DNA from 3 places in the Enterococcus saigonensis genome. Region 3 is predicted to be linked to each of the others. Evidence: a T-box and tRNA genes for the amino acid it is inferred to sense, from the RefSeq annotation. Region 3 holds a T-box; the other regions hold tRNA genes.
The links. The T-box of region 3 lies ahead of leuS (leucine--tRNA ligase). A T-box ahead of a tRNA ligase gene usually reads a tRNA of that ligase, here a tRNA-Leu.

Region 1 (10,876 bases), 1.3 Mb from region 3:
GAAGGTGCTTATCGCAATATTCATAGCCGGTATTATCCGTGGTTTACTTTTAACCGCTATCCGGATGACTACCGTTCTTGGTGGGGAGTAAAAGATTTACCGGAGATTAATAAAGAAAACAAAGCATTTCAAGAATTTATTTTTGGTTCTGCAGGAGTCTTACAAAAGTGGAATGAATTTGGTGTTGATGGTTGGCGTTTAGACGTAGCCGATGAATTGCCAGATGAATTTATTGCCGGGGTTCGTCGAAATTTAGATCAGTTTAATAATAAAGTTTTATTAGGAGAAGTCTGGGAAGACGCCTCAAACAAAATTTCTTATGGCAAACGACGGCAATATATATTAGGAAAACACCTCCAAGGAGTAATGAATTATCCCCTGCGAGAACAAGCACTGGCTTTTCTTATAGCAGATTGTCGTCCTGAAACAATTGCCAGACATTTTACAACATTGCAAGAAAATTATCCCCACGACATCTTTTACAACAGTTTCAATAATATTGGAACCCATGATACTGAGCGGATTTTAACACAATTAAATGGTGATAGAAGAAAATTAGCGTTAGCATTTGGTTTGTTGCATCTTTTTCCAGGTGTGCCGTGCATCTATTATGGTGATGAAGCGGGATTAACCGGTAAAAAAGACCCAGATAACCGCAAATTTTTTCCATGGGATAATATTGATGAGACTTGTGATGAGGCTTGTCACAAATGGATTGCTTTGCGAGAGGATAATCCCGTCATTTTTCGAGGCGATTTTTTATTATTGTATACACAACGAGTTTTAGGTGTACTTCGGTATGATGCGGAGGACTTTGTCTTAGTTTTCTTTAATCCTAGTAATGGTATCCAAGTTTTAAATGTAGAAGAAATTCAATCTTTGCGCCCATTGCCAATCTCAAAGGAACGTTTGCAAGCAATTATTGGTCGTAATACTACTATGCAAGAAACAGGCACAGTAGTATTTAGTGGAAAGCTATACGAATAAATTTTGTTGTTATAACATTAAAAACCGGAACAAAAGTAGGCTAATTTCTAAAATTTCTGCGCAATACAGTAGGAGTATTAGGATTAACTATTTTTGTTCGGGTATTTTTTGTATAATTTTTTAAAATAATTGTTACCCATGGTGAATTCCAGTAGAATTTGATACTTTATGGTATGATGAAACAAAGTAGATAAAGGATGAATTAAAATGGGAAAATACACGGATATTAATCGTAAACATTATCGTTTTCCAGCTTATGATGACAAGGAAAATGTCAAAATTCAAAAAGAAAAACGTAATCTCTTTGCCAAAGACCGCAGTTGGCTTTTGACAGATGAGCCTGAAGACAAGGGAACTTCTTTTTATACGCCACCGAAAAAAAATGTCCTAAAAAATAATCACATGCAAGAAGAACGTGCACTACGTCGCTCTCGCAAAGCAACGGCTGCCAAACAAGGGCATACATTGGCACAACAAGAAGAGCTAAAAAAACATCGTGAAAATCTACCGGATTATAGTAAAAAAGTTAAACCGGAAACAGATTTAGCAGGGAGAACTTCACTTTTTGGTAAAGACTACAAACGCTCTACTTATAAAGTGAAAAATAAACCTAAAATAACGCCAGAAGAAAATACCATGAAACGTTATTCGGCAGGTCGCACTTATTTTGTCCCTAAATATATACCCGCTTCTTTAATTCCAGAGAAAAAAAAGAACGTGGTGGATGAAACAGAATTAATGGATTCATTACACAAAAATAAGGAACAATATTTATTATTTGATCATGAACCGGCAGCTTTTCAAGAAAAAAAAGCTGATGATCCTGCGGTTGAAAAATTTTATCATGAAAAAAATGTACCTGCAGAATTGGCAGATTCTAAAATAGAAATAAAACCAGAAAAAAAGAGTAAAGTTTTAGAGCGTGATTTAAAAGGTTTAATTGAAGAAGGACAATCGGAAAGTCGACGCGGTTCTGGCTATTTTGAAGAGTAGAGGTTTTGATTAAATGGAAAGTTATGAAGTGCAATTAGAAAAATTGAAAAATGGTGAAATTGAAAAAATTGAAGTAAGTCGGGAAAACTTTTTCCTTTTTCGTAAAGCTTGGGTTAATCGAGATGATAAAAAGTATTTTGTTGGTGAAGCGCATCATAATGGTGATATAACCTATCATTATGATCCAACTGTTTTGTAAAGACTTAAGCATCAATATGGATCCAAAATTGGTCAAAACAAACAGCTCTAATCCCATTTGGATATTTAGAGCTGTTTTTATATTAATTTGAAATTAAAGTTTTTCTCAAATTTAACTATCTTGCGCAGTTGCAGCAAGATCTATTTCGCGAATTGTCACTTCCTGTGGCATTTCATAAATAAACTGCACTGTCTGTGCTACTACTTTTGGATCTAAAGTTATACCGCCCATTGTCTCTTTCCAAGCAGTATAATCTTTTTGTGATTGGCGATCAGTTGTGTGGCTCAAAAGTTCGGTTTCAGCAGCTCCGGGAGCAACAAGGCAGATCCGAACATTTTTATCGGACACTTCTTCACGAATTGTTTCAGTCAGGCCATGAACACCAAATTTTGAGGCCACATAAGCAACATGATTTCGAAATGTTTTTTTACCGGCAAGTGAAGAGATATTGATAATTGTGCCATGTCTTTGGTCAATCATCTTATTTAAAACAATTTGTATCCCGTTTAAAACACCCATGATATTGACATCTAACATTTGTTGCCATTGGGTAGCGTCTTGGCTTGTCACATTGCCAAGAAGCATCACCCCCGCATTGTTAACTAACAAATCAACGGGACCAAATTTTGCAACAGCTTTTTCAATTGCCTGCTGAAAGGCGAGTTTGTCTGTGACATCAACTTTTTCAATCATCACATTTTGAAAATTAAGTGGAAGTGACAAAATACATTCGGTGCGACGTGCTAGTAAAAGTAAAGGATAACCTTGTTGATTAAATATTTCTGCCATCTGGGCACCAAATCCCGATGAAGCACCAGTAATAACGACAAGTGGTTTTGACATAATAAATCTCCTTTTCTGGCATTTTTTGTACCAGGATTATTTTTAACTATAAGCAGTATAAATACTCAAGTATACTTGAGGGCAAGGAGAAATGAATGAAAAATTATTCGATTGGTGAAATTGCCCAAAAATACCAACTTAGTGTGGCGACACTACGCTATTACGATGAAAAGGGCCTGTTGCCTTTTGTAAAGCGCAATGAATACGGTCAAAGAATTTTTACAGCAGACGACTTGGGCTACCTTGAAGTTATAGCTTGTTTAAAAAAATCAGCAATTCCATTAAAAGACATTAAAGTTTTTATGCAATGGTGTATTCAAGGAGACAGTACGCTGCCTAAACGTTATGAATTTATGGTGAGTCAAGAAGAAATATTAGAGCAAAAGATAAACGTTTTGCAAGCTAACCTTGAATTTTTAAGATGGAAAAAATGGTATTATGCTCAGGCAAAAACGGCAGGAAGCGAAAAAATGTTTTTTAAAACTGGAACGACGCAAGTAGATTCTAAATGGCGACAGAAATATTTATTAGAAGCCAGTGAAAATAGTTCAAAGTAGTTATCAAAAAATGGAGACAAATTACGGAAAAAAAGATACCAAGCAGGTTTCTACCTACTTGGTATCTTTTAAAAAAAACTATTCATGCAGAAGACGGGACTTGAACCCGCACGAGCATCCGCTCACAAGACCCTCAATCTTGCTTGTCTGCCAATTCCAACACTTCTGCTAAACAACAACTTATGATACCTTATAAAAAAAAACTTTGTCAAGATTAAGATTAGAAATAGGTGTTTGTTTGAAAAAATCAGATGGAACGTTTCTTTTACCAGCGGTATTGCTGGGGATATTAATTGGAATAATAATGGAGAATATTTTACTTGGTATTTTTATGGGGCTTATAGCAAGCATAGCAATTGATATTGGAATTAATTTTTGGCAAGCAAAAAAATAAAACTTTTGCGAAAAATTACAGGAGGGATTGCTTTTTAAAAGATAAAAAAGTAAAGTAATTAAAAGAATTCAATAAAAAGGGGCGACGATGATGAAACATTTTGAGAAATCAAATAAATTAGAAGGTGTTAGCTATGACGTGCGCGGCCCAGTGTTAGAAGAGGCCGATCGAATGCAAGAAGAAGGCGTTAGTATTTTAAAATTAAATACTGGTAATCCGGCACCTTTTGGCTTTGAAGCCCCTGATGAAATTGTGCGTGACTTAATTATGAATGTTCGTTCATCAGAAGGATATTCTGATTCCAAAGGGATTTTTTCAGCGCGAAAAGCCATTGAGCAGTATTGTCAATTAAAGGGATTTCCTAACGTAACAATAAATGATATTTATACAGGTAATGGAGTTAGTGAGCTTATCACTATGTGTATGCAAGGCTTATGTAATGATGGAGACGAGGTGTTAGTACCCTCACCTGACTATCCTTTATGGACGGCATCCGTTTCTTTAGCTGGTGGCAAACCCGTTCATTATATTTGTGATGAAGCAAGTGAGTGGTATCCAGATCTTCAAGATATGCGTGCTAAAATTACCAGTAAAACTAAAGCAATTGTAGTAATTAATCCTAATAATCCCACTGGAGCACTTTATCCCCAAGAGATATTAGAAGGTATCGTGGACTTAGCACGAGAATTTGATTTGATTATTTTTTCTGATGAAATCTATGATCGCTTGGTGATGGATGGACTGACCCATGTTCCAATCGCCACATTAGCTCCAGACCGCTTCATCGTGACCTTAAATGGATTATCAAAATCTCACCGTGTAGCAGGTTTTCGTGTAGGTTGGATGGTTCTAAGTGGAGATAAAAAAGGGGTGAAAGATTACATTGAGGGTTTAAATATGTTGTCTTCCATGCGTTTATGCTCCAATGTATTGTCTCAACAAATTATTCAAACTGCTCTTGGGGGATACCAAAGCAGTGATGAATTATTATTGCCAGGTGGTCGAATCTACGAACAACGTGAATTCATTTATAACGCATTAAATGATATTCCAGGTCTTTCAGCTGTAAAACCAAAAGCAGCTTTTTATATTTTTCCTAAAATTGACATTAAGCGGTTTAATATTACCAATGATGAACAATTTGTTTTGGATTTTTTGCATGAACACAAGATTTTGCTAGTCCATGGTGGCGGGTTTAATTGGCAAGAACCCGATCATTTTCGGATTGTTTATTTGCCTAAAATGGATGATTTGAAATTTACAGCAGAAAAATTGCGCGCGTTTTTGGCAACCTATCAACAAAAATAAATAAAAAAGAGAATGACTGGCTTTTGATCTTTAACAAACTGGATTGTTTGAAGACCATCAGCTCCATCATTCTCTTTTTTTGTACCTATGTGAAAGTTGTATATAAAGTTATTAGATTATATGTAAAGCGCTTGATCATTCTTATGAGAGCCGTTGGCAGGCTTTTTTACTGATGATAATTCGCTTGGCATACTTCGTCTCTAATTCCTCATTCGGGTTTGTCACATTGATTAAAAACGAATTTTGATACTCCTTTTCAATCCAGCCTGAAAATTGTTCATCTTGCCACTTAAAAATAACATTTGCTTGTTGTTTCATTCCAAAATCCTCCTAAATTTTTCCACATAATGATAAAAAGTTGCTTGTTTTCGGTAGCGCCTTTGCGGGTATTATGTGATAAAATATACAAAAAGGGTAATGCTAATTCGCATAATTGGAGGCAGATCGCGTAATGACAGCAGAAAATGTTTCTTTTGGGCAAGCATTAAAACAGATTCGCAAAGATCGTAAATTAACACAAAAAATGTTGTCGCAAAATATTTGTTCTCAAAGCGTTTTGAGTCGCATCGAAAATGACGAAGAGTTGCCAAATGTCTTGGTGATGCAGAATTTGTGCGAACGACTAGGCGTAACTATTGATCAAATTATGACGCTTCACTCTAAGGAGATTCGAAAGGTAAATTTATTGCTTGATCAAATGGCCTATCACTTTTTCCATAAAGAATATACAAAATTAAACGCATTGTTAAATCAGCCAGATGTTTTAGATCAATTGTATTTGGATACAGACTTACAATTATACTATTATTATTTAGGCAGTTGCGAATATTTTCTAGGAAAAGACCTCGAATCGTCTTTGCAGCATTTGAAACATGGACTTTCTTATACATTTCAAGTGGACAAACATTTTATTTCTTCTAATGAAATTCAATTAATTTCTTGTATTGGAAGAGTACAAGTGGATTTAGGTCAAAAAAAAGAAGGAGAGTTTAATCTAGCTTATAGTATGGAGCTTTTTTATACATTACCTAATGAGCGTATTGATTGCCGCCTTGCAAAAGTTTTTTATAATTACGGTTTGTTTTTATACCGAGAAAAGCGGTATGACGAAGCATTGGTTATCGTGAAAAATGGTGCAGAAATGGTGCGAAAACAAAAAAGTTATTATTATTTAGAAGAGCTTTTCCGGTTAGAAGGTTTGATTTATGAAGCGCAAGGTAAAAATGAACAAGGAGAGAAATACTTTAAAATATCTAGCTCTGTGAAACGGATTACAAATCTTTAAAATGGTTTAGACCTTTCTTGACTTCTGTTAAAAGAAGGAGTAATTTTAAGATAGTAAATCAAAGGAGCGATTTAAATGCGGACATTTATTTATGCTGACAAGTTTTTCTTAAATTCTGATACTAAATCTGCAGGCTATTTAGAAATTATTGATGGAAAATTTGGTAGCTATTATGCTGAATTACCTGAAAAAGATGCAGATGTTATCGACCACAGTGGCAAATGGATTGCCCCAGGTTTAGTGGACACACATATTCACGGCTATAAAAACCAAGATGTTATGGACAATAATGCTGAAGGTTTGAAGATTATGTCTGAAGGGTTGTTAGAATGTGGTGTGACTTCTTACCTACCAACGACTTTAACTTCTACAAAAGAATTATTAAAAGACGTTGCTAAAACGATTGGCGATACGTATCAAGAAGTAAAAGGTGCAAAAATTCAAGGGATCTATTTTGAAGGACCATATTTTACAGAAGAACACAAGGGTGCGCAAAACCCATCTTACTTTGGTGATCCAGATATTGATACTTTCCATGAATGGCAAGAGGCATCTGGTGGTTTAATTAAAAAAATTGCTTTAGCACCTGAACGTCAAGGCGTTAAAGAGTTTGTTAATCAAGTGACGAGAGAAGGTGTCGTAGTAGCTTTAGGGCATAGTAATGCGACATTAGAAGAAGCAACAGAAGCAGTTGAAGCTGGAGCAAATGTATTTGTACACGCTTATAATGGGATGCGTGGATTGAATCATCGCGAACCAGGTATGGTAGGTGCGCTACTTAGTTTACAACATGTCTTTTCTGAATTGATTTGTGACGGACACCATGTTCATCCACAAGCTGCTGAAATTTTAATGGAAAAAGCTGGCCATGACCATGTAGCATTAATTACAGATTGCATGATGGCAGGTGGCATGCCAGATGGCGACTATATTTTGGGTGAGTTCCCTGTTGTAGTAAAAGAGGGAACAGCTCGAATGAAAGAAGGCAATTTGGCTGGTAGTATTTTGAAATTAAAAGAAGCTATTAAGAATGTCGTAGATTGGGAAATTGCTACTCCAGAAGAAGCAATTATGATGGCAACTTGGGTTCCCGCTGTTAGTTGTAAGATTGATGACAAGTGTGGTTTGATTAAAAATGGACGGGATGCTGACTTTATTGTCTTAAATCCAGACATGACCTTAGTAGCTACTTATTTAGATGGTGTAAAACGTTACGAAGCTTAATTTAAATAGTATTTTTTTAACGACAGCCAAAATTTTGGTTGTCGTTTTTTTATTTTGGTAAATATCTTTTTAGTTATTTTATTTTCTGCCAAATAAAAGTGTGTTTTTCTAAGTTGAATTTTCATTAAAAAAATATCTTGTGGTAAACTTAATTTAACGAGAATTTTTTTATAAGGGGCTAATTTTATGAGTTATATTGAAGTTTTTAACGAAGTGAAAAAGTATCAGATGGGAGATACGGAAATCATTGCTAACGATAATGTTACCTTTAGTGTTGAAAAAGGTGAGATAGCTGTTATTTTAGGGCCAAGTGGTGCTGGAAAGTCGACTGTTTTAAACATACTAGGTGGCATGGACACCTGTGATAGTGGACAAGTTACAGTAGATGGAACAGATATCGCACGTTTTGATGCGAAACAATTGACAGGATATAGAAGAAACGATGTCGGTTTTGTCTTCCAATTTTATAATTTAGTTCCTAATTTAACTGCAAAAGAAAATGTGGAATTAGCCTCACAAATTGTAGAAGACGCAATGGATGCTGAGGAGGTCTTGTTAAAAGTTGGATTAGGTAAGCGCATGAATAATTTTCCTGCACAATTGTCTGGAGGAGAACAACAGCGCGTGACGATTGCTCGTGCTTTGGCTAAAAAACCTAAAATTTTACTTTGTGATGAACCAACAGGAGCACTGGATTATGAAACAGGAAAACAAATTTTAGAAATTTTGAAAGATACAGCAACAGAATTTGAAACGACAGTCATAATTATTACCCATAATTCAGCAATTGCTCCTATGGCCGATCGTGTCATTAAAATTAATGATGCCAAGGTCAGAAGTATTACTTTAAATGAAAATCCACTTCCGATTGAAGAGATTGCGTGGTGATAGTAGCATGAAAAACGCATTACTCAAAACTAGTCTGCGAGAGATCAGAAATTCTCCGGCACGATTTTTATCGATTCTTGGAATAATCTTTTTAGGAACTGCTTTTTTTGTCGGTATCGGTGCAACCGGGCCTGATATGATCACATCCAGTGATAATTATTACGATCAGCAAAAATTGGCAGATGCAACAGTGATCTCAACGCTTGGCTTATCCACGACAGACCTTGATTTAATCAAAGAAGATAATCATGTGGCAAAAGCGATGCCTGAATATTCAGTTGATTTAAATTTAAGCGATAAAAATCAAGTCTTGCGCTTTTTTGGCTACACCGCGCAGCAAGATATCAACGACTATTACGTAGTTAAAGGACGTTTACCAAAAAATTCAGGAGAAATTGCACTAGATAATTTAGCTGATTACAATAAAGATTATCGTATTGGCGATAAATTTATCGTAGCAATAGATGACGATCCAAAACAACAACTAAAAAAACGTGAGTTTAAAGTTGTTGGTTTCGTGAATAGTCCAGAATATATTGAAAACATTAAACGCGGCAGTACAAACGTTGGCAGTGGCACAATAGATTATTTTGCAGTAGTCCATGAAAATGACTTAAATTTGCCAAGTTATAGTCGCATTTTGGTTCAGTTTAAAGAAAGTAAAAAGCACACAGCATATTCCAAAACTTATGAAAAGATAACAGATGAAGGAATCAAAAGTTTACGTAGAAAACTACGTCAAAGACCACAACAACGTCTAAAGGAAGTAAAAGAACAAGCTCAAGAACAGTTAAAAATAGTTCAAGCTGAAATCACACAAGGGGAAAAAACGTTAGATGATGGCGAAAACAAATTAAAAAGAGCAAAAGAAAAAATTGAAAATGCGAAAAAAGAGTTAGCAGCTAAAATAGAATCAGGCAAGAAAGAACAAGAAAACATAGCCAATAAGTTGGAGGAGCAAGAAAAAGAACTCCAGCAACAAAACGAAGATTTAAATCAGCAGGGACAATTGTTGGCACAAGAACAAGCAGAAGTGGCTGCACAGCGTAAAGCAGCTACGACAACATCAACTGCTAATCCTAATGATCTGGCCATCCAGCAAACTCAAGAAAAAATTGATAATGGCAATAATTTGAAAGACAAATTAGAACAATTGTCTTCTGACGAAGAAACCCTCAAAAAAGAAATTAGTGAGGAAAAAAGTTCGCTTTTAGCGTTGGCAGAATTAATAGGAGACGCGCAATTAAACGAAAGTATTGAGAAGTGGGATGAAGAAAATATCACACTTGCAGATGTCGTAGCCGTACAAAAAGAAATTATCAACCGTATAGATACTTTAAAAAGACAATTGACACAGTTGACAAATACCGAAACAACATCCACGTTGGATTTAAGTGAAATTGAAGAAAAAGAGCGGAGTTTGGCACAAGCAGAAGTAAAATTAGACCAAGCTAAAAAAACGCTACAAGATAAAGCCGCTGAACTTAAAGAAGCAAAAGCAAAATTGATAGAAACAAAAGAAAAAGCTGACGTAACAACAAAAAAAGCTGAGACTGAAATTGCTGGCAGTGAAAAAGTGTATCAGCAGCAATTAATCGAATTTCAGAAACAAACAAGCACCAACATGCCAAAACTTTTGGATGCTGAGCTACAATTAAAAAATGAAAAAAAACGGTTAGAAAACTTGAAGCCGGCAGAGTATATTTTTAGTGATCGTAATGATAATCCAGGCTATACCGAATACAAACAAAATGCTGATCGCATTACATCGTTAGCCACTGTTTTTCCACTAATTTTTTACTTGATTGCTGCCTTAGTCAGCTTGACTACCATGACGAGAATGGTGGAAGAAAAAAGAGGAGAAATCGGAACCTTCAAAGCTTTAGGTTATCGAAATGCTGAAATAGCTTTAAAATTCTTTATTTATTCTTTCTTAGCGGGAATTATCGGTTCACTATTAGGGTTGCTGGTTGGCTTTAACCTATTTCCAAGTATTATTATCGATGCCTATGGTCAATTGTATAATTTACCTTCTTTTGTCACACCGTGGTATTTGAATTACACAATCATTGGTATTATGGTTGGGTTGATTTGTACAGTAGGTGTAGCTATGTTGACAGTGCGATTGGATTTAATTGTCCCTCCTGCAACTTTATTGCGTCCTAAAGCACCAAAGGCAGGAAAAAGAGTGTGGCTAG
Region 2 (10,876 bases), 1.2 Mb from region 3:
TCTTACAAAGGAGTGTATTATGAAAAATCTACTTGCGTCAGGTTTTCTCTTTGTGGGTGGCTCAATTCTTATGACTGTGACTGAGATGGGGAAAGTTGTTCCGTTACTTGGTGCTGCTTGTTCCATAATAGGTGTGGGGCTATTAGTATTTTTTGTATTTAGTAATGATGGAAAATATGATAACTGAAAAAAACTACCCAAAGATACAATCCTTTGGGTAGTTTTTTTGTACTAAGACCAACTGGCATCGTTCTTATTTTACTTTTTGAAGGAAGTATATAAGAACTTGGTAAGAAAGTTATTTACCGTTTTCTTACGATAGTTGCTTTAAATAATTTATTTGATAGTGTTGTAAGTAGTCGTTATTACTTATTTGGGATTAGAGGAGGTGATAGTCTTGCAAGAAGGACAAGGGATGGTAAGCTATTGCCGTCATAAGAAAATAATCAAAAATTAAGGAGTAGCGAAAATGTATATAATCAAAGGAAATGCACGAAAAATAAATCATGTGTGGGAACACATAAAACGACACCATACAGGAGAAAAAATTGCAGTGGTTGGTTTTCCTAATAAGTTGCCTGAAAATTATTTGCGTAACAAACAAGTTATTTTTTATGAAAGTTTAACACATAAAGATGAGTGGCTGATACAAGCTGAAAAGTTTTTAACTAACTTTGAAGAAGAGTATGATGGTGTCATTTTTTACATCGATTGTACCTTAAAAGAAGCCGAAAATTTAAAGAAAGTTGCAACAAAATTTCGTAGTTTAATAACCGTAACTGTAGCAAGTGATTCGCCAATTACAATTGAAGAGTATCTTCTTAGTCAGCAGGTGGCTTAAATGTGGCGTCCTGTTATAGCTGAGAAGACAATCAAGAGTGGTATTTTGGTTAGTAGTTTGCGTTTAATGAATAATTCGCAATGGCGTTTAGATAAAAATGTGCAGGAGTTGTCTAAATTAGGACGACAAATTTCTAATATTATGGCAATGCACATGGTTTCAGATGAATTAATTATTGGTGTTCCGCAAAGAAGACAACAGGTGCTGCTATTTGAAGTGCCTCGCTATGATGAAGAAGAGGGTTTTCACATTCTAAATCAAATTAGTGAATCAACAGAAGGTTATTTTATCCGAACTGAAAAGATTGCATAAGAAAAGATGAGTCCAATTCTGGGCTCATTTTTTTATAATTAGAGTTTAGATTTGCATGCGCTACCATTATTCTTTAATCTAAGAGTAGTAAATAAAAACATATAGAATAGCTGACCTGATAATAAATCAAATTAGATAGGTAAGAAAATGATTACTTTCAACTATTTCATAATAAAAAGGAGGACAAGAAATGAAAAAAATTGCGATTATCGGTGGTGGACCGTTTGGGTTAATTGCTTTAAATACTTTAGTTAAAAAAGCAGTCGCACTTAATGAAGAAGTAACCATTTTAATTTTTGATCCTCATGGACCAGGAGGCAAAGTATGGCGTAGCAATCAAAGTAGTGAAGTGATAATGAATACGGTCATGCAACACGTAACACTATTTTCAGAAGATGAAGGGCCTAATCTTGGAGAATGGAGTCAAAATGAAGCAATAGATTTTTTAGCTTCACTAAATTTATTAGCGGAAGAAGAATTTCTCTTTGAGACAAATTTGGCTAAAAATGATTATTGTTCACGTCGGTATTACGGGATCTATCAGCGGTGGTTTTTTTCTGAAATCTTAAAGAAAATACCAGAATCTGTTACGGTACATTTTATGAAAGAAAAAATCATAGATTTAACAGTTGTAGCAGATAAAATCATTTTAACAGGAGAAAAGACATATCCTGTTTCAGATGTAATTTTGGCAACAGGACACGCATCCAATCAAGATAGTAAAGAAGAGAAAAAAAATCGAACTTTCGCAAAAGCCAATAAATTATTCTATCAGGGTCCAGCTAATCCTGTTGATGTGCCATTAGAAAATTTGGTACAAGGGGCTATCATTATTCGAGGGGTAGGACTGAGTTTTTATGACTACTTATCTTTATTGGTCAATAAATGGGGAGGCAAGTTTATTGAAAAAGAAGGTGAAATAATTTATCAGCCCTCAGGTAGAGAAGAAAAAGTTATCGTTGGTTCGGGTAGAGGCGTGCCTTATCGTGCACGCCCAATCAATCAAAAATTGCCTGGAGAAGAGGCACAGCCACAAATTCTAACAAAAAAATTTATGACCCAATTCCAAGGGTCCGTCACAGAGATAGTTGATAGATTAAAAAAAGAAGCGGAATTGGTTTATTACAAAATAGCTCTTAAGAACAGTAACGTTGATATGGTCAAATTTTTGTTTGATTATCAGAAACAAGATACCAATACACTTTTGAAAAAATACTGCATTCCAAAGCATTATAAATTAGATTGGGACAAACTTTTGAACCCTGCTCAAGATATTCCTGCAACAGATTTTTCTGAATTCATTTTTAATTATTTACAAGAAGATATTAAACAAGCAGAACTAGGAAATAAAAGAGGTGCAATTGCCGCGGCAATAGATACGTTTAAAGAACTCCAGGCGCCTTTTAATTATATGTTAGATCATGAAAAATTTGCGCCAAAAGAATATTATCAAGATTTTTGGGGAGATTTTAATCGAAGCTACAGCTTTTTAGCAATTGGTGCGCCTGTTATTCGACAAAAACAACTAGCAGCTTTTTATAAAGCTGGCTTTGTCGATTTTTTAGCCCCTGAGATGGTAGTAGAACAAAAGAATGGAGAATTTATTGCATACAGTAAAAAAGATAAAAAGCGTTGCTTTAAAGGAAAAAATCTAATTGAAGCGCGCTTACCAAAGACGGATTTAGCAAAAACGAAAAATCCACTAATCAACAAAATGCGTGACAAAGGCTACTTAGCCCCTCATATTGTTATTTTTGAAGGAGAGAAACATGAGACAGGGGCGCTATTAGTTCATCGCCAGACACATCAAATAATTGACAGTAAAGGAAAACTGCAGCCTCATATTTTTTGCTATGGCATTCCCTTGGAGGGACTGGATTGGCTTAATGCAGCATCGCCGCGACCAAAGAGTCATGATCGTGTATTTTATTTAGCTAATCAAATAATTGAAACAATCTACGAAAAGAAGCAGTAAAATGCTTCTTTTTTCAGTTAGAAATTAAATATGTTTAGGCGGATATAAGCTGTTTTCAAATGCAATAACAATTTGTGATTTCCCAAGGAGACTATATTTTTTTACGATAAACTGCTTACGTGAGTTATAATAACCCGCAATTCTAATTGTACTGCCGATAGCTACATCGGCTAAAAAATTCAGCGCATGGGTAGCAATTAGGCAATGAAAGTCATTTAATTGAAAGTAGACCAAAGGCTGATCAGATATTTTTAAGATTTTGATTTGATGAACAGTACCTTTTAAATTCATCATCACTATTCCTCCAATTCGGACCATTTTGGCACAGTTGTAAAAGCGACATTTCTTATTTCATCGTAATCAACTTTTTGATTTGCAAGATAAATTCCTAATTCATCATAGCCTTGTATTTTGCCGATAATATCAGGAAAATAGTGGCCTTCCTCGTCTACTTCTTCTTTTTGAATGGCAATCCAGCGATCTTTCAACTGGGCTTCATATAAGATTTGGTCGATTCTTCTTTTGTCCATCGCAATTTTAGCAGGCCAGATATGTACCTTTTTTGCTTTTGACACGGCTAACTGACGAGTGTGTTCTGATAAATAAAAACCATTCCATTTTAATAGTTTACGATCTTGATAAGAGGACAATAAAATCACTTCCAACTAATTTGATAACTTAATTATACGAACACGCGTTTGTTTTGTAAAGAAAAAAACAAAAAAGTTCTTTAAAATGGACAATAGCCCTCTCTATTACTAGAGAAGGCTATCTGACTAATCAATATTATTATTTAAGGTTGGATCAAGACTATTACTAAAAATTCAAGTTATTTCTCGTTTAAACGATGTATTCCCTAACCTCTAATACATCCATGTAACTCCTAAGTTACGCCAGTTTGATTAAATTCAACGAAATAAATTAATCTATCGCATAACAATATTTTTCGCGTAGGATTAAGTATAACAGATTATTAGCAGACTAATTATTTTAAGATAGAACTTATAAAATAATTAATACTTATTAGAAATTAGAAAAAATTAGATTATTCGCTCCAATGAAGTTTAAAATATAAAGGAACAGGACAATGGCATTAATTAGAAAAGAAAATACCATTATACCAAAACGAATGGTGAAATACGAATATCCTTCCGGTCGATAGCCCGTGTGCCGTTTGCCATGATAACCAATTAGCAACAGTAGTAATAGAACTGTCATTACTCCCTGAAAAATCAATCCTAAAAAACGCAAGGTATTAGAATTATTATTTAGTTGTAAAAAATAAGCGCCTAAAGTTAAGGCATCAATTAAAATAGCGATAAATGGCATAAAATTTCTCCTAACTAATTTGTATTGGTTAAAAAATGCTTAGGAATAAAATATTTTCCTTCAGTACAGTAATCTTGCGACAAAAACTTGGAATTATTTTACTCATAAAAATGCGGAGTAAGGGATTTGAACCCTCACGTCCATCATGGACATATGCGCCTGAAGCATACGTGTCTGCCGTTCCACCAACTCCGCATAAATTGAAACTATGATTTATTTTATGTCAATGAAATTTTTATTTCAAGGAAAAGGACTAGTAATTTTTGGCAGATGAAAAGAAAAAATACAAGGAGTGGAATATTTCTGCTTGTTTTCTAAAAAGCCATTTGCTAGTGTATAAAGGTGATTTAAATTTATAGAAAAGAAGGAAACAGATGGATACTATTTTAATATTAGGTGGCCTATTGGGAATAATCATCGGGATTATTTTTTTGATTCAAGCTATAAAAAGGCAGCGTAAAAAAAAGCCGAGTTTAGTTTTAATGGCTACAGCAGTAGTCGCTTTATTAACAGGAAGCGGACTGTTAGAGCCAGTTAATCAACAGCAGGTTACAAATAAAGATAAAGATACAGCAGAATCCACAATAATTACTACAAGCGAGTCACAATCAGATCTTTTTGACGCAACGTCTCAGACAGTCGATTCGACAAAAAATGATTCAAAACAGAATAGTCGCCAACAGAGTAGTGCTAAACTACAGGCTTTAAAAAATAAATTAGCGCTGTTAAATTTTGATGGGCAACAAACGATTGAAATTAATCATGGTCGCCCAACTTTTTCAAAGGCAGAATTATCTACTAAAGAAGGTGCATGGGAAAAATACTATCCACTGGATACGTTGAATCGAGCAACTGGGGCTGAAGCGTTACTAAATCAAAGTTTGATGCCCACAAAAAAGCGTGGTGATATTTCAAAAGTAACACCTACTGGTTGGCGAAATAAAAAAATAGGCGGTAGCTATTTGTATAATCGTTCTCATTTAATTGGATTTGCTTTAGCAGGAGAGAACGCAAATTGGCAGAATTTGATTACTGGTACGCGCCAACTTAATAACCCTGAAATGTTACGCTTTGAAATGGATATTAAGTATTATTTGGAGCAAGATAAAGATCATTTTGTCCGTTATGAAGTAACACCCATATTTCGCAATAACGAACTTTTAGCACGCGGGGTTCATTTAATGGCGCAGTCAGTAAATAGCGATACCATTCAATTTAATGTTTATATTTTTAATGTTCAAGATAATGTGAAACTAAATTATGCTGACGGTACCAGTCAAATAGTAAAAAGTGGTAGTTCAGCTGAAAAATAAAGACTAAGAGTAAAAAATAGCCCACTAGATGATTGAGTTGTAATCAGCCAGTGAGCTATTTTTAATTTAAAACTAAAAGATTGTTAGTTTTTTGATAGTGGTTGAGTAGTTCGTCAACTTTACTCAAACGTCTTGTAATCCGATGGAGTAACTCTTTTGGAGCGTTATTTTTTTCCTGGGCTCTTTTGGCAAGGAGTAAAATACACCGTTCTTTATCCAAACGATTTTGGGTGTGATACAAAGTGGCTAAGCGTTCTGTATATTCATAACGCTGATAAGCGGTTCCTTCACAAAGATAAATTAATAAATCTTCTGCTTGATCATAATTCTTTAAATAAAAATAATTTAAAGCTTCACGATACAATTTTAATTCAAAATCTTCTTTGGTATTATCAAAAGGATGATTTTCCATCCATTCTTTTACAGAAACTTTTCTTAATATCTGCCCCCGATCGTCTTTTACGATAATTACAGGTTGTTGCTTTAGTTGGCTTTTTTCAATTGGCATATTTTCACCTCCCGTATTCGCTGATAACAACAGTATTATAACGGGGAATGATTAAAAAAAGCGGCGAAAAACTTTAAAAAGATTGTCATAATGATGATTTTAAAGATTTCTTAAACGGAAAAAATCAATTAAGCGCGAAACGCCTAAGACAACTAATAATCCACCGAAAATTTGGAAAACGAGTAAAACACTACGAAATGGATTAAATAAGAGTAATGCACCGGCGATAATCATTAAGATGCTAAAAATAAACCATCCAGTGCGAGCTACGCCGTCTTTTTTTAATTGTAATTCCTGCATCAATTGGGTAATTCCACTGATTAGAATAAATAGCCCTAGGAAAAAGGGAATAATAGAAACAATTCCCTTAGCAAAAATCAAAATTAACAAGGCAGCTACTAAGAGTAGAATACCCGTTGTTAGTTGAGAGCTAGAATACCCCCCTTTTTTTGCGCGCTGATTGTTGATTAAGTTAATAATACCCATAACGCCAAAGAAAGCTGCGAAAATGTAGACGATTATATTGAAGAAAGGTTCTGGTTTGATCAAGATTAAAACACCTAAAATACTATAGCCAATCCCACTTAACAATAAGTTTTCCCGAAATGTTTTAAAAAAATTATCCATATTAACACTCCTCTATCTTTTTTCTTCTTTTCTTATTGTATCGAAATTTAAGAAATAAAGAAAATAGTAGCTTCTTTTCTCTGAAGATAGGGTACTTCGAATTTTGCTGGTAACGTTTTTATGGTAAGATTAAAGTAAAAGGAGGGGAGAATAGTTGGCAACATTTACAATTTTACTGTTAATTTTTGTGCTGGTGTTGTTTGCGTACTTATTCTTAATAGAAAGAGAAATTATCTTTAAATCTAGACGTAAATCTACGAGCTTTTATTTAATTCTAGTTTTAGGCTTGGGCGCTATTCTCATGGTTATAGTGAATCCGACAACTTTAGATGAGAATGTTCGGGGCATTCTAGCAGGGTTAATCATTTTAAGTTTTTTAATAGATGCTAAAGGCTTTGCTGAAAATCATATTAGTGTTAACCCAATGGATAAAAGAGGTATTCCATATACTGAAGTTGACCGAATCGTTTTGTTAAAAACTAAAAATCAAGTAAAAGTGAATTTTTTTAGACGGGGTATGCGTGGTCCATTATTTGTTTTAAACGAACCGTTAGAAGAAATTGTAGAATTTTTAGCAACACATTTAAAAGAAGGGACGCCAATTGACATTTTATTAGACGAAAAAAAATAGGCTAGCGCCAAACAATTGTTTAGCGGCTAGTCTATTTTTGTGTTTAAATTATTTAAAAGTTAAGAAACGTTCGTCGTCACTTAAAAATTCTTTTTCACCAGCTTCGGCTTCTTTTGAACCGAATACTAATTGAGAGCGTAATTGCCAATTTTCAGGAATATTCCATTCTTTTGCAACTGCTGCGTCAATTACTGGGTTGTAATGTTGAAGGTTGGCACCAAGACCTGCTTCTTCTAAGGCAGTCCAAGTATTTGCTGTTGCAATTCCGTTTGATTGTTCTGCCCAATCAGGAAAGTTATCAGCATATAAAGCAAACTGTTCTTGTAAAGTTTTTACTGTATCTGTGTTTTTAAAGAATAAAACTGTACCAAAACCGGCTTTAAAACCAGCTAATTTTGCTTGTGTGTTAGGAAATGCTTCTGCAGGTGTTAGCGGTTTTAACGCTTCTTCAGTCATTTCCCATAATTTTTCGTGTGCTTGCCCAAACAAGATTACGACACGGGGAGATTGTGCGTTAAATGCAGTAGGACTATATTTAACTGCTTCTTTAATAAGATTTTCAATTTCTGTTTCCTTAAGTTCAACGTTGCGTCCTAATGCGTAGATTGAACGACGATTTTTAATTGCTTCTAAAAAGTTTGACATGTAATAACCACCTTTTTTTAATTAAGTAACACCGTTAGTATACATACTTACATTTAGTTAGTAAACTAATATGCTCATTTAAATTTTTCTTATTACTAGTCGCAAATTTTGGTGAAAAAAGGACACTATGGTAATATTAATTTAGGAAAATATGAGGAAGAAGGATAACACGTTTGAAAAATAAAAATTATGAATGGCTCAAATCAGCACTCTTTTTAATTGGCTTAGTTGTGATATTAGTAGCAGTACGTTTATTTATTTTTACACCGGTAGTTGTTAAAGGGGATTCAATGGACCCTACCTTGCAAGATGGAGAACGGGTAATTGCGTTGTTAAATACTAAAGTGAAAAGGTTTGATATTGTAACTTTTCCCGCACCAGATGAACCAGACAAATACTATATTAAACGAGTAATTGGCTTACCAGGAGATGAAATTAGTTATCAAAATGATCAACTATTTATTAATGGAAAAAAGGTTGCAGAACCTTATTTAGCTGAGTACAAAAAACAATTGACTGATGGAATGCCGTTAACATTAAGTCCAAATCAAGAAGCCAGTTTTAAATTTGAAAAAGTACCCGCGGGTAAAATTTTAGTTTTAGGGGATAATCGACGGATTTCAAAAGACACACGCTCCATTGGATTTATTGATGAGAGTACAGTTTCTGGAGATGTCAAATTTGTTTTTTGGCCTTTAAAAGAAATTGGATTTATTAATAAATAAGTAATGTTTAAGAGTGAAAATAAAGTTGATAATTGAACGAATGCGTTCAAGTTGTCAGCTTTTTTTTGTTATACTAGGCTAGTAACAAGACAACTTCAATTGCTTTTTCCAAGAAAGGAAGTTTGACATGACTTTACAATTTCTAATTGGCAATGGTGCTTTAGATCATCGCCAATCGTATATAAAAAAAGCCCAAGAATGGTTGAATCAAGATACAGAAAACCAAGTCTTTTTCTTGGTGCCTAACTACAATAAGTTTGAACAAGAACAAGAGATTCTAAAAGCGTTGAAACCAGAAGATACGACTTCTTTTTCAACAATTCGTGCTCAAGTTTTTAGTTTTTACCGCTTAGCTTGGTTTTATCTGCAAAAAACGGGACAATTAGCCAACCAAACACTTTCAGAGGCTGGTAGTCTGATGCTGTTGCAAAAAGTATTGGAAGAAAGTAAAGAAGATTTATTACTGTATCGTGGTGAAGTTGAAAAATTAGGTTTTTCGACTAAGTTATTAGGGTTATATCAAGAATTAAAAGTAGGTAATCTCACACCAGAAGATTTGGTTACCACTTTGTCTGGGGTGGAAGCAAATGCGGATCAGCGTTTGAAATTTGCCGAATTAAGTTTAGTTTTGTCACAATATGAAGCAGAATTAATAAAGCGTGAATTACAGGTAGTAGATCCCTTAGCTTTGTTGACGGCTTATTTAAATGGTGAAAATAGTAGCAGCCTTTTTGGTCCGCCTGATTTAAGTAAAACGTTATTTATTGCTACTGATTTTCAAACACTTTATGCTCAAGAACGCTGCTTATTAACAACACTCGCTAAAAATGGTCATGTTTTATTAGATTTAGTATTAGATAAGGCGTACGTAGAAAATCCACCGGAGTCTTTAGATTTATTCCATGATACCGGAAAGATTTATTATCAGCTTTTACAAACTGCCCGTGAAAATGGGACAAAAATTTTAATTGATTTAAAAGCTGCACCGTCAAAGGAAGATACTTTGCAGGAAGCAGTAGAAAGTTTTTGGCGTAAAACCCAAAACGGAGGTGATGGCGCTACTTTTGCTTTGCCAAAAGAAAGTATTCATCTTTGGCAAGCATTAAAACCGACCGATGAAGTTAACCGTGTGGCCACTGAAATCCGAAAGCTGGTTGCTAGTGGACAATATCGCTATCAAGATATTCAAATCCTAACCAATGATCTAGAAACATATGGACATTTGATTGCACCAGTTTTTAATGAATTAGCCATTCCTTTTTATTTGGATCAGCAGATTTCCATGGCGCAGCATCCCTTAGTAGAATTTTTACAGGCGCTATTTGCTCTAGGTGAGTATCATTATCGTTTAAGTGATATTATGCGACTTTTAAAAACAGAACTGTTTATTCCGGATTATTTTTTTGAAGAGCAAAATGACGGCTTGCAAACTTATCGCAATATTGTAGATCAGACGGAAAATATTGCTTTAAAATTCAATTTTCAAGGGAGTTTTTGGACGCGTAAAGAAGATTGGCAAATCATTCAATATGATTTTGAAAATACAGAACAAGAAGATGCTGACGAATTGACGCGACAAAGCAATCGACTACGGAGGGCTTTTGCCGCTAAAATTGCAGAATTTTTGCAACGTTTACAAAAAAGTAAAACAGCAAAAGAAGCTGTCGAAAAACTGTATCAGTTTTTAATAGCGATTAAAGTAGATGAGCGAATTAAAGATTGGCGTGAAAAAGATATTGCAGCTGGCAACTTGGAACTGGGGCGCAATCATGAACAAACATGGTCAGCTTTGATGGCGCTCATGGATGATTATGTTGAAATTTACGGAGAAGATCCTTTTAATTTAGCGAATTTTAGCTTACTTTTTACCACGGGACTGGATAGTACTTTTTATGGGAAAGTTCCTTCTGCTATTGATCAGATTCAGTTAAACCAGCTAGATTTAGCTCGGATTGGCCAAGCAAAAATTA
Region 3 (10,876 bases):
TCACACTTTGCAATAAGTTTAGATAAAACCTAATTGATATTTTGCGCCAATAAGTATTTGAAGTAGTTTTTATAATCGTCACTAAAATAAATAAAAAACTCCTTTTGAGGCAAAGCATGCTGATTGGCTGCTTCCCCCAAAAGGAGTTTTTATTTTTCTAAAATCATTATGGGCTACCAAAAAAGTCCCTTAGTTTTTTGTGAGTGAATGCTTAATTGGCAACAATATTAACCAATTTATTTGGTACTGCGATTACTTTACGAACTGTTTTACCGGCAAGATGTTCTTGAATGGTCGTATCTGCTAACGCAATTTTTTCCAGTTCGTCTTTTGCAATGTCGCGTGCTACTTGCGCTTTACTGCGTACTTTACCGTTAACTTGGAACACTACTTCAATTTCATCTTCCACTAATTGCGCTTCATCATAAGTTGGCCAAGGAACATAAGAAATGCCATCCTCATTCCCTAAAACTGCCCACAACTCTTCCCCAATATGTGGCGCAATCGGCGCTAGTAATTGTACAAATCCTTCAATGTATTCATAAGGTAGGGCGTCGGCTTTATACGCTTCATTAATGAAAACCATTAATTGCGAAATCGCCGTATTAAAATGCATATTTTCGTAATCGTCGGTAACTTTTTTAACAGTTTGATGGTAAACTTTCGTTAATTTTCCATCGTTAATCGTCGTGATTCGATCACGCATTTTGCCATCTTCATCTACGATTAAACGCCATACCCGTTCTAAGAATTTACGACTACCTTCTAGACCATTTTCACTCCAAGCAATTGATGCATCCAAAGGTCCCATAAACATTTCATACATCCGCAATGTATCAGCACCGTATTTTTCTACGACATCATCTGGATTAACTACGTTACCGCGAGATTTCGACATTTTTTCATTGTTTTCTCCCAGAATCATCCCTTGGTTAAATAGTTTTTGGTATGGTTCTTTAGTTGGTACGACACCGATATCATATAAGAATTTATGCCAAAAACGCGCATATAATAAATGTAAAACAGCATGTTCAGCACCACCGATATAAATATCTACAGGTAACCACCGTTCTAATTTATCATAGTCTGCTAAAGCTGTTTTATTATGAGGATCAATATAACGTAAATGATACCAAGAACTACCCGCCCATTGCGGCATTGTATTGGTTTCACGACGTCCTTTTTTACCTGTTTTCTCATCGGTAACATTAATCCAATCTTCAATATTGGCTAAAGGAGATTCACCAGTCCCACTTGGTTTAATATTTTTTGTCACAGGCAAACGCAATGGCAACTCTTCTTTTGGCACAGTCGTCGTTGTCCCATCTTCCCAGTGAATAATTGGAATTGGTTCACCCCAATAACGTTGGCGAGAGAACAACCAGTCACGTAGACGGTAGCTGACTTCTTTTTTCCCAACACCATTTTCTTCTAACCACGCATTCATTTTTTCAATGGCTTCTTCTTTGTTTAAACCATCTAAAAATTCAGAATTAATATGTGGACCATCACCCGTAAAGGCTTCTTTTGTTACGTCACCACCGGCTAAAACAGGAACGATATCCAAATCAAATGTTTTGGCAAATTCATAATCGCGTTCATCATGAGCAGGAACGGCCATAATTGCCCCAGTTCCATAACTTGAAAGTACATAATCGGCAATCCAAATTGGAATTTTTTTACCATTAACAGGATTAATAGCATACGCTCCCGTGAAGACACCCGTTTTTTCTTTTGCTAAGTCTGTCCGTGCTAACTCGGATTTTTTCGCTGCTTGCGCAATATAAGCTGCCACAGCTTCTTTTTGTTCTGGCATAGTAATTTTTTCCACTAAAGCAAGTTCTGGTGCCAAAACAGCATAGGTCGCACCAAACAACGTATCAGGTCTAGTCGTAAAAACTGTAAATTCTTCATCTGTATCCGCAATTTTGAAGGTAACATTTGCCCCTACTGAGCGGCCAATCCAATTTCGCTGCATTTCTTTAATGCTTTCGGGCCAATCCACCAAATCAAGGTCATCTAATAGGCGATCGGCATAAGCTGTAATTTTTAACATCCATTGACGCATGGGGCGTCTTACAACATCATATCCTCCTCGTTCACTCTTACCGTCGATAACCTCTTCATTTGAAATCACGGTTCCCAACTCTGGAACCCAGTTAACAGCTACTTCGGCTTCATAAGCCAAGCCTTTTTCGTATAGTTTGGTAAAAATCCATTGTGTCCATTTGTAATATTCTGGATCTGTCGTATTAATTTCACGATTCCAGTCATAACTAAAACCTAATGAATTAATTTGACGTTTGAAAGTTTCAATATTTTTCTTGGTAAATTCAGCCGGATCATTCCCCGTATCTAAAGCATATTGTTCAGCGGGTAACCCAAAAGCATCCCATCCCATAGGGTGCAATACGCTATATCCTTGTGATCGTTTCATGCGTGACAAAATATCTGTCGCAGTATAACCCTCAGGATGCCCTACATGTAGTCCTTGCCCAGAAGGATAGGGAAACATATCCAAGGCGTAAAATTTTGGTTGATCGGTTTTGTCATGGGTATTAAAGGTATTATGTTTCGCCCAATACTTTTGCCATTTTTTTTCGATTTGCTTATGATCGTACACTGCTAAATCCTCCTAAATAAAAGTTAATTGACTGATAATCAGTCGTATAAAAAAAATCCTATAAAAAGCCATGCTTTTTATAGGACGTAATCTACGTGGTACCACCTAATTTTTGCTTATCTAAAAGATAAGCCTCAAACGTTGTAACGATCGTCACCGTAACAGCCTACTTGGTTCAACTGCTAACGCTAAAAGGCGAGTTCAAAAGAGTTCGTACACATTTTCACCAACCATGTGCTCTCTAAAACGATTTGCTTTTTACTATTCCTTCTCACAGCGTAATTTTCTACTTGTTAGTTATACTAACAAAGAACATCTTAAAATTCAAATATTATTTTAATTTGAGTATCTGACCAGGATAAATGAAGTTATTTTGGATTTTATTTAGCTGAATTAATTTATCCATCGTTATTCCAAATTTGTCAGCAATTCCCCACACGGAGTCCCCACTTTGTACTTTATAGGTTTTCGTGCTTGTTTGACTACCTGTTTGCAGTGATTGAGCCTTTTGTGTGTTGCTGCCTTTTTTAACAATAACCTTTTGACCAGGGTAAATAAAATCATTTTTAATATTGTTCCATTGGCGGAATTGCTCCATTGAAATTTTATATTTGTTGGCAACAGCCCAAACAGAATCACCACTTTGAATTGTATAGTATTGATTTTGACTACTATTTACTGTACTACTTGTATTTGTGTTGCTATTTGGCTTAGTGACTGTCGTATTTTGTGCCGGCTTATTATTGCCTGTACTAGCAGAACCATTGCGCACCACTAAACGTTGCCCTGGATAGATAAAATTATTCTTAATATTATTCCAGGTAACTAGTGTATTCATGCTGATGTTATATCTATTAGCTACACTCCATACCGAATCGCCACTTTGAACTGTGTAGTAGGTTTTCGCGTTACTATTATTTGTGCTTGGCTTATTCGTATTTTGTGTCGGTTTACTTGGCGTTTGGTTTGTTGTAGAAGAACCGGAAGCTCCTTTTTTCACCACTAGACGTTGGCCAGGATAAATAAAGTTGTTTTTAATGTTATTCCAGCTAACTAAACTGTTCATACTAATCCCATATTTATTGGAAATTCCCCAAACTGAATCACCACTTTGTACCGTATAATATTGCGTTGCACCGGAATTTGCTGTATTCCCACTCGGCTTATTCGTATTTTGTGCCGGTTTACTTGGCGTTGGTTTAGGTGTGGTAGACCCTGTAGTTCCTTTTTTCACTACTAAACGTTGACCCGGATAGATAAAATTATTCTTGATATTATTCCAGCTGATCAACTCATTCATACTGATTCCATATTTATTGGAAATTCCCCAAACTGAATCACCACTTTGTACCGTATAATATTGGCTTGTACTTGCGCTGGAAGAACCACTAGAGCTATTATTCGTTGACCCAGCACCGTTACTCCACGCGCCGCCACCAGCATTGCCACTAGCGGGTGTATCATAGCGAGTTAATCCATAACTTTCAATCACATTATTTAAAGCTGAAGCATAGTTTGGTGCTGTTGCATAACGACCTGTCAGCCACGCCGTTGCATCTCGGTAAGAACGCGTATTACTTTTCCAAGCCCCACGATAATAATATTGACCACCAATATAAACATTGCGTAAAGTCGCTGCATTATCGGCAAAAGATTCTTTATAAGAAGGATAATCGCGGAAAGGTTCTTTCATGGTTACCCATTTTCCATTTAAATATTCTAAGGTATTCATATAAACGGTTTTACCGTTATAACTACCTTTAATACCAAATAAATTATAATAAGGTGCGCGGGATAAGCTACTTGTTCCCCAACCACTTTCTACAATTGCTTGGGCAATCATGACAGAAGCATATAAATCATTTGCCGCCGCTACAGGTTGTGCATGTGCTGCTAATTCTGTAATTAAAGCTGTTGAATTACTACGAATCGCTGTTTGGCTTAGATTTTTTGAAATTTGTGCTTGATTAGTATTTGTTGCCTCTGCAGTCATTGGCTTTGCCAAAGGTGCGACTACAGAGCATGCTGTTAAAGTTGTTCCCACGATGGCCGCACTTTTTTTAGCGTCGCGGTAAAACTTAGTTTGTTTTTCTACTTTTCGTCGTTCTTTACGAGAAACAAGTTGGGTCAAGTTGCTCGCCTCCTTTTTTAAACTTTTCTTAACTTTAAGTATACAGTCTAACGTTTTTTATTAAAAGTTTTAAATGATTAATTCCCTAATTTGTTAAACTGCTGTAACATTATCTTCAATTCGTTATTTTTATTACAAATATTATTTATATTATCAGAGCTTCAATTTATTATTCCGTCAAGAAAATAGTTATTAAAAAAGACAACAAATGTTGCAAAACGATTACATTAATTCTTTTTTTAATACTATTTTTGTGTGATTTAATAAAAATGTTAAAAAATAAGGTTTTTGACTTTTTCTAACCTTATCCTAATATTGAAAAAATTCCTTTTGATAAACGAAAGGAACCTCTTCTCATGCTATAATAATCCCATTGTCAAACAATTATTCGGATTTACTAAAGGAGACGTTATGAAAAATAAACTCTATTACCAATTTGCTAGTAGTTGTTTCTTATTACTTTTTGTTTTTTTAGGCTACGTGGTGAAATTTTACCGCCATTGGTTAACAGGATTTGATACTTTTATTACCAATCTTATTCGTGCCCCTTATCCTACTTGGAATAATTTTTTTATTTGGATTACAAAGTTTGCCAACCCTATTACGATTATCATTTTGGCAGTGGCCTTTTTATTCTTATTATATCGTAGCAAGTATTACGCAGAAGCACTCTGGCTGATGATCAACGTTGGATTAGTCGCTGGTGTTATTAACCCACTTATTAAACTAGTCTTTCAGCGTGCGCGACCAACACTCCAACATTTGGTGACAGAACATAGTTTTAGTTTTCCTAGTGGACATGCTTGTGCCAGTATGATTTTATATGGTACTTTAATTTTTATTTTGCCAGGTTTACTGAAGAACAAACAGATTTTACTTAGTCTACAAATTCTACTTGGTCTCTTAATTGTCCTCATTGGTAGCAGCCGAATTTATGTCGGTGTTCATTTTCCAAGCGATATTATTGGTGGGTACAGTTTAGCTTTAGGCTGGCTATGCCTAACCTATCCTTACTTTAGTGAAAAGCGCTTTATCTGGCGTTTTAAAAATCAACAGAAATAATGAGGTGTCAGAAAATGACTTTTTTATACAGTGAAGATGCTAACAAACGTTACCATTCATGGAATTATGCTTTACGCCAAGAATTTGGTGGGAAAATCTTCAAAGTACCTGTGGACGGTGGTTTTGATTGTCCCAATCGTGATGGTACGGTCGCGCGTGGTGGCTGTACTTTTTGTAGTGTTTCAGGATCTGGGGATATGATTGTTGCTCCTGAAGATCCCTTACCCGTCCAATTTCACAAAGAAATTGATATGATGCACCAAAAATGGCCGCATGTAGATCAATATATTGTTTATTTCCAAAATTTTACAAATACCCATGCGCCTTTGTCTGTCATTAAAGAACGTTTTGAGCAGGTAGTAAATTTACCTGGAGTAGTTGGACTTTCTGTAGGAACGCGTCCGGATTGCTTACCAGCAGACGTGGTGGAATATTTAGCTGAACTCAATGAGCGATTATATTTATGGGTGGAATTGGGATTACAAACAACTTATGAAGAAACAAGTAAAATTATCAATCGTGCACATGATTATCCTACTTATGTGAATGCAGTTGCTCGTCTTCGCAAACACAACATTCGTGTCTGTACGCATTTAATTAACGGGCTACCAGGAGAAACGCCGGAAATGATGGTCAAAAATGTCCGCCGCACCTTGCTAGACAGCGATATTCAAGGTATCAAATTACATCTATTGCATTTAATGCGTAATACGCGAATGTTACGCGATTATCATGAAGGTCGCTTGCAACTCATGAGCCGTAAAAGTTACGTCACTGTTATTTGTGATCAGTTGGAATTGATTCCCCCTGAAGTGATCATCCACCGTTTAACCGGGGATGCTCCGTGGGACTCTTTAGTTGGACCGATGTGGAGCTTGAAAAAATGGGAAGTTTTAAACGCAATTGATGAAGAAATGAAGCGACGCAACACTTATCAAGGAAGCAAAAATATCTTTTTGGAGGCTGGTGTTCATGCTTAAAACAGCTATGCACTACAGTCACGAACTTTTACGCGAAATTGTAACGACAGGAGATCATGTAGTCGATGCTACCATGGGCAATGGTAATGATACACTTTTTTTAGCACAGTTGGTGGGTGTAAGTGGAAAAGTGGATGCTTTTGATATTCAAAAATCTGCTCTTTTAGCTACGCAAGAAAAATTGGCTCGCCACCCAGAACAGGTAGCTGTCAATTTACATTTAGCTGGACATGAAAATGCTGCTACTTATTTGCAAGGTAAAAAAATTAAAGCCGCTATCTTTAATTTGGGCTATTTACCAAAAAGTGATAAGCAGATTATTACTTTACCTGAAACCACAAAAAAAGCCCTTACGGCTCTTTTAGAACACTTGTTACCACAAGGGCGCATTATCCTTGTCTGTTACTATGGACATCCTGGCGGTAAAGCAGAACTAGACGCCCTCAAATCTTATTGTAATGATCTGCCCCAAGAACGTTATAATGTTTTAGCTTATCAATTTATTAATCAAAAAAATAATCCCCCACTATTACTTTGCATTGAGGCTAAGTAGTAAGGGGACTGGATTCAAAAAACACGCTGTTTTGTAAGATTCCAAAAAGGAGAATAAACTTACAAAACAGCGTGTTTTTAATCGCGATAAATTATATGCTGGAATGGTATTGCTTTATTTACAAAAAAAACTTGTGACCACTTCATTTAAAATAGCTGGCTTTAGATTCAACTTTTCAACAGTCAAATCTAGCCAAGAAAGTGATTGACTTTTCTATACCGCTGAGTGCTGGCGGTATTTGTAACAGTTTGCAAGTGATATAAAAAAAGCACTTGGTGGTAATCAGCGTCTTCCTAACAAAAAAGTTTTCGATGACAGCTAGCAAACCTCTTCCTTTCACAGCTAAACCACTTTCTTCTTTCAACTCACGAATAACTGCATCACGAGAAGTTTCACCCGTTTTCACTGCGCCACCAGGCAAGGTTTGGGTATGAACTGCTTTTGTTGAAATCAAAAGATGATTTTTTGAATGAGAATACCGCTTGCCCGTACATCAAAACGATTCGTTGCAATATTGGTTCTGATATCTGTTTTAGTATACATTGTGCTTTCCTCATTTTTTAGACAACATAACAGCCTATTTTTCACATCACGCTAAATCTCAACTGGTAACCATTGCAAAACTTTTTGAATCCATTCATCCCAAAAGTCCCACGTATGAGCTCCTGGTCCTTCTTCATATGTGACAGCAAAACCAGCTGCCTGCGCTTTTTGAACAAAATATTGATTGCTCGTATACAAAAAATCCTCTGTGCCACAACAAACAAATATTTTTGGCGCAATCGCTGGTGCTACTGTGGTTAAGAGATGAATCGGATCGTTTTCAGATCCCTTGATTTTTTCCACTGGACCAAAAACACCCTCCCAATAAGCTTGACTACCTGATTGCAGCAAAACTTCAGGATCACTTGCCAACGCCAAAGCACCAGAAAGACTAGCAACAGCCGCAAACTTATCCGGACAGCGCAAACCTAATTTAATCGCACCATAACCGCCCATTGAAAGACCTGCTGCAAATGTTTTCTCTCGTTTTCTTGTAAGCTGTGGGAATAATTCATGTAAAATCGTCGGTAACTCTTCTGAAATAAATGTCCAGTAATTCATTCCATAATGTGTATCTGTATAAAAGCCTAATTCAGTGGTTGGCATCACAACTGCAATTTCACTTTCTCGAACATACCGTTCAATACTACTTCGACGCATCCACGCTGTTTCATTGCCACCCATACCATGTAACAGATATAAAATAGGCACATCATCTTTTTCATTCCGAACGAAACGCTCACTACTTTGGGGTAAAATTAGATTCAAACCTACATCCAAATTTAAAACACGCGAATAAATATTTGCTTGTATAAATGCCACATTAATTCCCCCAATTTTTCTCATTTTCTACATTGTATCAGACTTTTTCAAAAATAGGGTTAAAACCACAGCCACAACAATCAAAAGCGCCCCTGCTACATAAACACCATGTAAACTAGCAAAAAGCACCCCACGTAACGTTGCTTGCAAATCATCGGCCAATAATTTTGCCGTCTGAGGATTTACCAATTGGTTCATTATATCTCTTTTATTTGCCACCGTGACGCCTTGCAATTTTGCTGCTGTAATACTATTTAATAAAATACCAAAAACTGAGACCATAATGGTTTGTCCTATTGTCCGTGCTAAGGTATTAAATGACGTTGCCACCCCCATCTGCTCAGGAGAAACACTGCTTTGTGCACTAACTGTGCATGTCACTGTTACGGCTCCTAAACCAATACCTAAAATAGTCGAGATAACAAAAAACCAAAGCCAATTGGTATGTTGTGGAATGAAAACAAGACATAATGCTCCTATTAACGTAATAATACCCCCACGCAATAGCACACGCTTCACCGGAATTGTTGCCATCCACCGGCCAGCTAAAAACGAACCCACCATCCATAACAAAGACAACGGTGCTAAAACTAAGCCCCCAATTCCTGCAGAAAGACCCAAGACGCCTTGCATCCACATTGGAATATAGACATCGACCCCGATTAAAAAACCACTAGCAAGAGCCGCCACAAGATTAACTACGACAAATAAAGGTTGTGTGAATAACTGCAACGAAATGACCGGATCTGTCGCCCGTTTTTCAGCATAAACAAATAAAATTCCAGTCGTTATTGTTATAACAGCTAAAATGATAACTTTAAGCGATAATCCTTCATCACCTAAAAACTGGAAAGCTAACAACAACGCTAATAATAACCCCATTAAAGATAGGCTACCAAAAATATCCATCTTTTTTTGTTGCTGACTTATTTTTTCTTCCACCAAATATAGCCAAATTAAAATAATCAAAATAATTCCAATCGGTACATTAATAAAGAATATCCAGTGCCAACCAATGGTATCAACGATAATTCCACCTGCTAGGGGACCGACCACTGATGCAATACCCCAAGCTGTACTATTTAATCCAAGTACGCGTGCTCTTTTTTCTTTATCATATAAATCACCGATAATCGTCAATGCTACTGGCATCATTGCACCTGCACCCATCCCTTGAATTGCTCTGGAAATAATCAACGTCAGCATCGTATTGGAGAATCCACAAAGAGCCGAACCAATAATAAAAAGGATTGTCCCTAAAATAAAGATCGGTTTACGTCCAATTTTATCTGCTAATTTCCCGTAAATTGGTGTTAACATGGCATTCGTCAATAAATAAATTGAAAAGACCCAGTTCATGATTTCAATCCCATGTAATGACCCGACAATTGTTGGCATAGCCGTAGTTACAATGGTTCCTTCTACTGCCGTCATGAATGTTGCCACAAAAACAGCAACTGTGACTAACGTAACATTTGTTTCTTTTTTCATTTTTAACCTCCTCAATTAAATCTCAATCTTTTTTTATTACAATGTCAATCAAAGTAAAAAAAATCTCCCAAAATTTTTCTGTTTTCCTCAAAGAAAAGCCGCTATTACCTAAGCAATAGCGGCAAAATCAACAACTCAATCCCTATTATCCATTTACACTAGCTAATAATGCAGCTACTTTATCTGTGTGTTCCCAAGGCAAATCTACATCCGTTCGTCCAAAATGACCATAAGCCGCTGTTTGACGATAAATTGGACGACGCAAGTCCAACATCTCAATAATCCCGGCTGGGCGTAAATCAAAATTTGCACGAATCGCTTCGATTAATTTTTCATCGCTGGCAATCCCAGTTCCAAAAGTATTGATTGAAATTGATACAGGTTGTGCTACACCGATTGCATAAGCCAATTGTACTTCTACCTTGCTAGCCAATTTGGCAGCTACGATATTTTTAGCAATATAACGAGCAGCATAACTAGCTGAACGGTCAACTTTTGTTGCGTCTTTACCAGAAAAAGCACCACCACCATGACGTGCATATCCTCCGTAAGTATCCACAATAATTTTACGACCGGTTAAACCTGCATCTCCTTGTGGGCCTCCAATTACAAAACGACCAGTTGGATTAATAAAGTATCTAGTATCTTCATCCAATAATTCACTTGGAATT

Region 1: it encodes a tRNA-Leu, which carries the amino acid that the T-box ahead of leuS (leucine--tRNA ligase) is inferred to sense. The anticodon was not compared.
Region 2: it encodes a tRNA-Leu, which carries the amino acid that the T-box ahead of leuS (leucine--tRNA ligase) is inferred to sense. The anticodon was not compared.

What each region holds. Positions count from the first base shown of each region.
Region 1 covers NZ_AP022822.1:1,659,332-1,670,207, reverse strand. Annotated here, with positions in the region: gene EsVE80_RS07860 (glycoside hydrolase family 13 protein) at 1-987, shown strand, start outside; gene EsVE80_RS07855 (hypothetical protein) at 1,195-1,980, shown strand; gene EsVE80_RS07850 (hypothetical protein) at 1,994-2,179, shown strand; gene EsVE80_RS07845 (SDR family oxidoreductase) at 2,291-3,022, opposite strand; gene EsVE80_RS07840 (MerR family transcriptional regulator) at 3,118-3,579, shown strand; tRNA gene EsVE80_RS07835 (tRNA-Leu) at 3,665-3,748, opposite strand; gene EsVE80_RS07830 (hypothetical protein) at 3,818-3,973, shown strand; gene EsVE80_RS07825 (pyridoxal phosphate-dependent aminotransferase) at 4,064-5,281, shown strand; gene EsVE80_RS07820 (DUF2187 domain-containing protein) at 5,423-5,599, opposite strand; gene EsVE80_RS07815 (helix-turn-helix domain-containing protein) at 5,733-6,566, shown strand; gene nagA (N-acetylglucosamine-6-phosphate deacetylase) at 6,642-7,790, shown strand; gene EsVE80_RS07805 (ABC transporter ATP-binding protein) at 7,977-8,678, shown strand; gene EsVE80_RS07800 (FtsX-like permease family protein) at 8,686-10,876, shown strand, end outside.
Region 2 covers NZ_AP022822.1:1,516,787-1,527,662, reverse strand. Annotated here, with positions in the region: gene EsVE80_RS07170 (hypothetical protein) at 20-187, shown strand; gene EsVE80_RS07165 (hypothetical protein) at 470-841, shown strand; gene EsVE80_RS07160 (hypothetical protein) at 842-1,153, shown strand; gene EsVE80_RS07155 (FAD/NAD(P)-binding protein) at 1,344-3,128, shown strand; gene EsVE80_RS07150 (hypothetical protein) at 3,153-3,422, opposite strand; gene EsVE80_RS07145 (hypothetical protein) at 3,425-3,787, opposite strand; gene EsVE80_RS07140 (hypothetical protein) at 4,152-4,457, opposite strand; tRNA gene EsVE80_RS07135 (tRNA-Leu) at 4,569-4,652, opposite strand; gene EsVE80_RS07130 (DNA/RNA non-specific endonuclease) at 4,832-5,770, shown strand; gene EsVE80_RS07125 (hypothetical protein) at 5,832-6,278, opposite strand; gene EsVE80_RS07120 (HdeD family acid-resistance protein) at 6,378-6,905, opposite strand; gene EsVE80_RS07115 (hypothetical protein) at 7,060-7,536, shown strand; gene EsVE80_RS07110 (nitroreductase family protein) at 7,585-8,181, opposite strand; gene lepB (signal peptidase I) at 8,355-8,906, shown strand; gene EsVE80_RS07100 (PD-(D/E)XK nuclease family protein) at 9,034-10,876, shown strand, end outside.
Region 3 covers NZ_AP022822.1:317,772-328,647, reverse strand. Annotated here, with positions in the region: gene EsVE80_RS01505 (hypothetical protein) at 1-16, shown strand, start outside; gene leuS (leucine--tRNA ligase) at 212-2,623, opposite strand; T-box leader at 2,701-2,907, opposite strand; gene EsVE80_RS01495 (muramidase family protein) at 2,955-4,754, opposite strand; gene EsVE80_RS01490 (phosphatase PAP2 family protein) at 5,166-5,816, shown strand; gene EsVE80_RS01485 (TIGR01212 family radical SAM protein) at 5,831-6,796, shown strand; gene EsVE80_RS01480 (tRNA (mnm(5)s(2)U34)-methyltransferase) at 6,789-7,349, shown strand; gene EsVE80_RS01475 (NUDIX domain-containing protein) at 7,525-7,803, opposite strand; gene EsVE80_RS01470 (alpha/beta hydrolase) at 7,944-8,714, opposite strand; gene EsVE80_RS01465 (MDR family MFS transporter) at 8,742-10,205, opposite strand; gene metK (methionine adenosyltransferase) at 10,351-10,876, opposite strand, start outside.